DNA from 2 places in the Rhizobium sp. 9140 genome. Region 1 is predicted to be linked to the other one. Evidence: riboswitches for the same ligand, from Rfam matches in the RefSeq annotation. Region 1 holds a riboswitch; the other holds the start of a gene.
The links. Region 1 has a riboswitch for cobalamin ahead of GA0004734_RS07290 (aromatic ring-hydroxylating oxygenase subunit alpha). Riboswitches for the same ligand answer to the same signal wherever they lie in the genome.
Positions count from the first base shown of each region.

Region 2: another riboswitch for cobalamin. It lies ahead of cobU (bifunctional adenosylcobinamide kinase/adenosylcobinamide-phosphate guanylyltransferase); the one in region 1 lies ahead of GA0004734_RS07290 (aromatic ring-hydroxylating oxygenase subunit alpha).

Region 1 covers NZ_FJUR01000001.1:1,569,939-1,574,147, reverse strand. Annotated here, with positions in the region: gene GA0004734_RS07295 (hybrid-cluster NAD(P)-dependent oxidoreductase) at 1-1,039, opposite strand, end outside; gene GA0004734_RS07290 (aromatic ring-hydroxylating oxygenase subunit alpha) at 1,056-2,300, opposite strand; cobalamin riboswitch at 2,359-2,537, opposite strand; gene GA0004734_RS07285 (DUF6656 family protein) at 2,846-3,439, shown strand; gene GA0004734_RS07280 (L-threonylcarbamoyladenylate synthase) at 3,506-4,209, shown strand, end outside.
Region 2 covers NZ_FJUR01000001.1:2,698,526-2,702,734, forward strand. Annotated here, with positions in the region: gene cobN (cobaltochelatase subunit CobN) at 1-702, opposite strand, end outside; gene cobW (cobalamin biosynthesis protein CobW) at 724-1,806, opposite strand; gene cobU (bifunctional adenosylcobinamide kinase/adenosylcobinamide-phosphate guanylyltransferase) at 1,810-2,334, opposite strand; cobalamin riboswitch at 2,506-2,906, opposite strand; gene GA0004734_RS12730 (chloride channel protein) at 3,017-4,209, shown strand, end outside.

The sequences.
Region 1 (4,209 bases):
TGCCGCCATTGTGGCTCATGTCGACCTCGCCGGAGATCTTCATGACGCGGCAGGTGCCGCAGAGACCGCTTTCGCAGGCGGCGCCGATGCGCACGCCGGCGGCGCGGGCGGTCTGGAGCACGGTCTGGCCGGGGATGCATTTCGCTTCCTTGCCGGCCATGGTGAAGATGACGGTGGGGGCGACGATCGGCTGGTCGCTATCGGCCTCGCCGGCAGCGTCGCCCGCACCGGCGCGAACGGCGAGTTCATCGACATTCGGCGCTGCGGCGGGCTGGAAGCTTTCCTCGTGGTAGCGGGCCATGTCGAACCCGGATGCCTGCAGCAGTTCGCGCACGCCGCGCATGAACGGTTCAGGACCGCAGCAGAACACCGTGCGGCTCATGAAGTCGGGCGCGAGCAGCGCCACCTTGGTAGCGTCGATGCGACCGCGCAGGCCGTGCCAGCCATGGCGGGGTTCGTGACCCTCAACGACGAAGCCAAGCGACAGGTTGGGCATGCCGGCAGCCAGTGTTTCCAGTTCGGCGCGGAACAGCAGATCGTCCGGACGGCGGGCGCAGGAGACGAAGGCGACATCGGTCTGCGGCGCGCAATCGGAAAACCAGCGCGTCATCGACATCATCGGCGTGATGCCGGAACCCGCTGAGACGAAAAGGTACTTCTCGCCGGGATAGCGCACGAAGGAGAAGTCACCGAGCGGGCCGAACGCCTTCAGCGTCATGCCCGGGCGCAGGTTCTCGAACATCCAGCGTGTGCCGATCGAGGTCGCCTGCGCCTTCACCGTGACGGCGATGGAGAAGGGGCGCGAAGGCGTCGAGGACAGCGTATAGGTCCGCATGACCGGATCGTCGGCCGTCACCGGGATTTCGAGCGTGACGAACTGGCCCGGCAGGTAGCGGAACCAGCCGTCGCGATCCGACTTGAACACGAAGGTCATGACGTCGGGCGCCTCGAGCGTCACCGCGATGCATTCGAGCAGGTGCTGGCGATCGTTCCAGGGCTGGAGTTCGTCGAAGTGACGGAACGGCGATACGACTGTCATGCGACCTTGGCTCATGTCAGGCCACGCGCACGAGCGGCGCGCGGACGCCGGTCAGGCGCTCCTGCATGAATTTCGTGTACCATTCGACGAACTGCATGACGCCGCCTTCGTGCTCGGGGGAATAGGGACCAGGCTCATAGGCCGGCGAGCGGATGCCGAAGGCGTTTTCCTCTACGATCTGGCGGTCTTGATCGTTGGTCTCGGTCCAGACATGCGTCAGTTCCTCGAGATTGTAATCGACACCCTCGACGGCATCCTTGTGGACCAGCCATTTGGTGGTGACCTGCGTCAGTTCGGGGCCGAGCGGCAGCACGCGGAACGTGATGGCGTGGTCGGCGAGCACATGGTTCCAGGTGCTCGGGTAATGGAACATCAGCAGCGTGCCGATATGGCTCTGGGGCACGGCGTCGGACAGGCGGCGCTTGACGGCGCGGGCGCCGGACATGGTGTAGCTCTCGGCATCCTGAATGAGCGGCATGCGCGCGACGCGGAACTGGCCCGTCGGATCGATGCGGAATTCGCTCGGCAGGCCGGCGGCTTCGCAGCGACTCCAGTGCTCGAAAATGACCGGATCATCCTTGGCACCCTGAACGCCGGTGGCCGAAGGGGCTTCGGGATAGGTGCGGCAAAGCTCCGGGTGGTTGCTGGCGCAGTGATAGCACTCGCGGTTGTTTTCCCAGACGAGCTTCCAGTTGCCCTTCTCCACGATGGTGCTCTCATAGGCGACCTTCGTGTCCTTGAGATTGTGCGGCGCGAGGTAGGACGTGACCATGTCGCGCACGGGCGCAAAATCCAGCGGCTCGGCCGCTAGGCTGACGAAGATATAGCCGGCAATCGTCTCGCAGGCGACGGGCTTCAGGCCGTGTGCGGATTTGTCGAAGTCCTCGCCCATCTGACGGGCGAACATCAGCTTGCCGTCCAGTTCGTAGGTCCAGTTGTGATAGGGACAGACGAGCCGCGCCGAGGCACCCTTGGCCTGCGTGCAGACGCGCGAACCGCGGTGGCGGCAGGCATTGTGCAGGGCATGGATGGCGCCCTGGCGGTCGCGGGTGACGACGACGGGATAGTCGCCGATCTGGACCGTGAAGTAATTTCCGGCCTTGGGGATCTCGCAGTCATGGCCGATGAACAGCCAGTCCTTGTACCAGATCTCCTCCATGTCGAGCTTGTAGAGATCTGGATCCGTGTAGAATGCCTGCTCGAGGCTGTGGGTCTCGCGCCGGTTCCGGAGCGTGCGGAGTACTTCGCTGCGAAAATCCATGTTCCCGTTCCTTATTTAAACCCGGCAACCCGCCGCACCACGACATTCACATCAAAGTCCGTCACATCGTCGCCAAGACAGGTGTCCGGGCTCAGGGGCTGGGCCAGGCCGATCCGTGACAAGGATCGCCGGCTTCATGCTCCACCACCGTTGCGGGCGCAGCGCCCGGTTCCGACCGGCTTCCCAATAATGTGTCCGGATCCCTTTGAAACCAGCGCCTTGAGCCTCTCACTCTAACGCCGCGCCGGCCGATTTCAGAGGCCAAGAAGCGACACGCGATTTGAGAAAGACGACACGCGCATTTGCGGGCCATTTTTGCGACTTCGTGCGTCGATCCTTCAAGATAAACAAGACGATGCGAGACATTTCGGCAGATGTCGCTTTCCCGGTCAGGCCGATGCGTCGTTGCCGGGTGCGCATTTGCGACATCGAGGCGTGCGCCCCTGCTGCCTGCCCCAAGGCGAATGGCCGGATGACGCAAGCCTCGCGCCATGGCCGGCCCGTAAGACCATGCAAAAGGAAGATCATCCATGCTGGACCAGACCATGGCCAACCTGCGCTACTTCGATGATGCCAAGGCTCCCCAGGAACCACGCGGGGGCGTGTACACGGATTACCTGCGCACCGGCCGGATCAACCGCGCGACATCCGAGGCGCGCGCCGCAAAGCGCTACCTGACGCACAAGGAAGTGGCCGAACGGACGGGCCGCAAGCTTGAGGCCGCCGGCACGCTCGCCTACGACCGTATCAGCGGCTTCCACGCGTCTATCCGCTTTCCCAAGATGATCTTCCACCGCACGCTCGATGGCAGCCCGCATCTCGGCTACTGTCATGTGACGGCGGCGCGCACCAAATTCGCGGACTATGACGATGTCCGCTGGTCGTTCTACATGGCCAACTTCTTCTGCGAAATCGGCAAGGACGAACATTTCTTCGACGATGTCCGCCGCGGATATTCGCGCATGTATTTCGCCGTCGCGATGGACCTCGACCGCGAGCAGGGCAAGCTCGTGATCAACCGGACCGTTCGCGACGGCGGCCTCCTCTTCCGCACGCAGGACCCGAAGACGGCCTTGAAGAACGTGCTGATGCTGGGCGCCCGCAACGACGCCCTGCGCACGATCATCCGCGCGCTCTGAGACGCTTTGCAGCCGTTATCGTTTTGCACTAAGACTGCCGCCTCAATGGGCGGAAGCGCGAGACGCATGGCAGAGATCATCGAGACGACCCTCGACCGGGTGCGGGCGCTGGAGCGCGCCGTGGATGTGCTCACGCGGGGCCGGCCGATCGCGCTGCCGACGGAGACCGTTTACGGGCTTGCGGCCGATGCGACGCGGGCCGATGCGATTGCCTCGATCTATGAGGTCAAGGGCCGGCCGCGTTTCAACCCCCTGATTTCGCATGTGTCCGATATGGAGATGGCCGCGCGCCACGGCCTGTTCGATCCCGTATCGCGCCGTCTGGCGGAAGCCTTCTGGCCGGGGCCGCTGACGCTGGTGGTGACGCGTGCGCCCGGAGCCACCGTGCATGCGCTGGCCACGGCCGGGCTCGACACGCTCGGCCTGCGGATGCCGGCCGGCTTCGCGCGCGAGGTCATCGCCGCCTTTGGCAAACCGCTGGCGGCACCCAGCGCCAACACCTCGGGGCGCATCAGCCCGACGATGGCCGCGCATGTGGCCGACGATCTCGGTTCCGCCATCGACCTCATTCTTGACGCCGGACCGGCGGGCATCGGGCTCGAATCGACCATCGTCAAGGTGGAGAACGGGCGGCTTCGCCTGCTGCGTCCCGGCGGGCTGGACGCGGCCGACATCGAGACTGTGGCCGGTCAGCGGCTTTTGCGGCAGGATTCAGCGGGTGCCACTTTGGAGGCGCCGGGCATGCTCGCCTCGCATTATGCGCCGGGTGC
Region 2 (4,209 bases), 1.1 Mb from region 1:
CGGGAGAACCCGCATGCCCTCGGCCGAAAGGGCCTCGACCAGGGCTGCAACAGGTCGTGTCTCGCCGGACTGGACGAGCGCACGGTAGAAGCAGAGCGCCACGATCGGCTGACTTCCGGCGTGCGTTCGCCCCCAGTTCTCCGCGCCGACGATACCCTCGTGCGGCGACCAGATGCCGGCCCGCAACAGCGGCGTTGCCGCCGCCGGCCGCTCGCCGTCATCGACGAGTGCATGGGCATACGCAAGGAACCGCTGCATATTCTCAGGGCCGCCCTCGGTGAAATAGGCGAGCATCGCCGCCCGATCGTCTGCGGACACGGTGGAATAGGCATCGAGCGCCGGATCCGGCTTGTCATAACCGGGGAGCACGGCGATTTTTGCTCTATGGGTCACGGCCGTGGCGTGAAGGGCTTCCAACACATACTGGAAATAGGAAGCGCCGCCGAGTGCCCGTACGATTATCAGCTTTGCATGCCGCGCGGTACGCTCGACATAGGTATCGACCGACATCGGGTGCTTCAGCGAGAGGAGGCTTGCCGCCCGCAGGGTCCGCCCGTCGGGTTCGGCCTTGCAGGCGCTGGCGATGGCGGAAAGCTCCGTATCGGCGGCGGAGAGGAAGAGGATCTCGCCCGGCGACTGACCGAGATCGATGGCCTCGTCCCCGTCCGAGATCGTGCCTTTCTGCGCAAGAAGAAGATGCATCCGCCGCCAATCCCGTCCGTCTTATGCCGCAGACGCGACGATGGCAGCACGCACCGCCGCCTCGTCGAGATCGTGAAGGCCGATGACGACGAGACGCGTGCGGCGGGCTTCACCGGTTGCCCATGCACGGTCGAAATAGGGATCGATCCGCGTTCCCACGGCCTGGATCAGAAGCCGCATCGGCTTGCCGGGAACATCCGCAAAGCCCTTCAGCCGCAGGACATCATGCGCAGAGACGATGTCCTTCAGCCGCGATACGAAGGCTGCGGGATCGGAAATCGGGCCGAGTTCCACAACGAAACTGGCAAACTCGTCGTGGTCGTGCTCCTCGCCGGCCTCATGCTCCATCTCGTGGTGGGACTTGCGGTTGGCGATATCGTCCTCCGTGCCGACGCCGAGGCCGAGCAGAACGGAGGCCGGCACCGCGCCGTTGGCGGCTTCGATCATCATCGGCTTGCGGATCGTGCGCGAAGCGACCTCGCGGCGGACGGCGTCGATGCCGGCTGCATCCAGGAGGTCGGTCTTGTTGAGGACGATGAGGTCGGCGGCGGTCAGCTGGTCTTCGAACAGCTCCTCGATCGGGCTCTCGTGGTCGAGATTGTCGTCCTGCGCGCGCGCGGCATCCACCTTGTCGTGATCGTCGGCAAAGCGCCCGGCGGCGACGGCGGCGCTGTCCACCACGGTGATCACGCCGTCCACCGTCACCTGCGTGCGGATATCCGGCCAGTTGAACGCGGCGATCAGCGGCTGAGGGAGTGCAAGGCCGGAGGTTTCGATGACGATATGGTCGGGGCGTCCGTCCCGCTCCAGAAGGCGGGTCATGGTGGGAATGAAATCATCCGCCACCGTGCAGCAGATGCAGCCATTGGTCAGCTCGATGATATCGTCCTCGCTGCACGCCTCGGCGCCGCAGCCCTTCAGGACGTCGCCGTCAACGCCGAGATCGCCGAACTCGTTGATGATCAGCGCGATCCGCCGGCCTTCCGCATTTTCCAGAATGTTGCGGATCATCGTCGTCTTGCCGGCACCGAGAAAGCCGGTGATGACGGTCGCGGGGATCTTGGCGCCCGGGTTTGTCCGGTCGCCGGTCTTTGAAAATGTCATGGATTAACCCTTCATCTTGAGCGGCAGTCCTGCCGCCACGAAATAGACGTCGCGTGCCTGCGCCGCGACCTGCTGGTGGAGCCGGCCGGCGTGATCGCGGAAGTCCCGCGCCATGCGGTTATCCGGCACGATGCCGAGGCCCACCTCGTTGGAAACGAAAATGACGGAGGCGCGAAGCGCCGAAAGGCTGGCGACGAGCCGCTCCGATTCCGCCGCGACATCGCGCTCTTCCAGCATGAGATTTGTGACCCAGAGCGTCAGGCAATCGACAAGAACGACGCAGCCGACGGCGTCTATGACCGAGAGACGGCCAACGAGATCGAACGGCTCCTCATGCGTCGTCCAGAGATCGCCGCGCGACGTCCTGTGGGTGTCGATCCGCGTGCGCATCTCGTCATCGAAGGCGCGGCCCGTGGCGATGTAATGCCGGACAAGACCCGTTTCCACAGCCAGCCGCTCGGCAAAGTTCGACTTGCCGGAGCGTGCGCCGCCAAGCACGAGTGTGGCACCGTGAAGGGGAGATGTCATGCGCGCGCGGCTATCCCGCTGCTCCCGTTCCATGGAAGCGAAGGCAGCCTGCGGCTCCGGTATACACCGGACGGGCATGGGTAAAAACCGCCGGCCCGGAAAACCCGGTGGGCGAACGTCTCGTGTGCCACGACAACCTCCGTGCTGGCGCTGGAACGCAGCATCATGAGGATGCGGCGCGGTGTGGCTGGCAGGTCTCCTGGCTCACGGCGTCACGCAGGGCGAAAGCCCTGAGAACGGGTTCGCCTCGCCTTCCCGAAACAGGTTGCCCGGCGTTTGACCGTCGGGTCGATGTCGAAGAGGTGGACGATTCGTAGATAAAGAGGCGTCCGACCCCGGTTGCTCGCATCGCTGTTTCAGTGGCTTTTCCGGCCCTGCCCGTCTGGTGACGCCAGCCGCACCACGCGGCATGGTCCGTCGCCCTTCGGACGAGACCGGATGGCGAACCCTGACCGTTCTACAGTCGCGGGGTCGGCTGCGATGAGGATGCCCTGTATGGGTCCATCCCTTCGCATTCCCATTTACTCCCGAACGACACGCGCCGCACGGGAACCATCCATGCCGATAAGATTAGGCGCGTCGCTGGATCAAGTCAATCATCCGCGCTATGTCGGCCCCATCGCCCGACCCGAAGATCCATCGCGTTTCACCCCTGGAGACGCCCGACGAGATCGAGCCTGACATGCCCGACATCCTGAAGTCCCTGACCCTTGCCCGCGTGAAGCGCCTGGCCCGGAAATCCGTCACCTTTTCGGAATGGCGCATCTTCGCCCGGCGCAGCGAGGTCGGGCTGCTCGTCGCCGGCATCGTCGTCGGCCTGACCTCAGGGCTCGCCGTCATCGCCATGAGCTTCATCTCGTTGCAGCTGCACAAGCTGATCTTCGGTATTTCAGAATATGAGCGCGTCAGTTCCGCCGACCTCAAGGGCCAGATCGCCATTCTTATGGCGCCGATCGTCGGCGGACTGCTGCTGGGCCTAATCATGATGGGCCTTGCGCTCTGGCGTAAGAAGGCGATGGTGGACCCGATCGAGGCGAATGCGCTGCACGGGGGGCGGATGTCCCTGACCGACAGCATCGTCGTCGCGGTGCAGAACCTCGTCTCCAATGGTTTCGGCGCGTCGGTCGGTCTGGAGGCCGGCTACACGCAGCTCGCCTCCGGTCTTGCATCGAAGATCGGTGTGAATCTGAAATTACGGCGCAACGATCTGCGCACGCTGCTCGGCTGCGGCGCGGCGGGTGCTATCGCGGCGGCCTTCAACGCGCCGCTGACGGGCGCCTTTTACGCCTTCGAGCTGATCATCGGCTCCTACACCATCGCCTCGCTGACCCCGGTCGTCGTCTCCGCGCTGGTCGCCAACCTCGTGACGCGCCTGCTCTGGGGCGAAGAATTCACCATCGACATCGGCGCATTCGGCGATGTCGTCCCCGGAGACTACGTGCCGGCCATCCTCCTCGGCGCGCTTTGCGCCGGCGTCGCCATTCTCATCATGAAGGGCGTGTCGCTGACGGAAGAGGTCGCCCGCAAGAGCGACATCCCCGCGCCGCTGCGCCCCGCTATCGGCGGTGTCGTCGTCGGGCTGCTCGCCACCATCTCGCCGCAGGTGCTCTCCGGCGGTCACGGCGCCCTGCATCTGAACCTCGCGCACGCCACGCCCTTCGCCATGCTGATCGGCCTGTTCCTGATGAAGTCGGTCGCAACCGCGGTCTCGATCGGCTCGGGCTTTCGCGGCGGGCTGTTCTTCGCCTCGCTGTTCATGGGCGCATTGCTCGGCAAGGTCTTTGCCGGCGTCGTACCTTACGTCTTTGGCGACACCACGCTGACGCCGGTCATCTATGCCGTGGTCGGCATGAGTTCGCTTGCGGTCGCCATTAT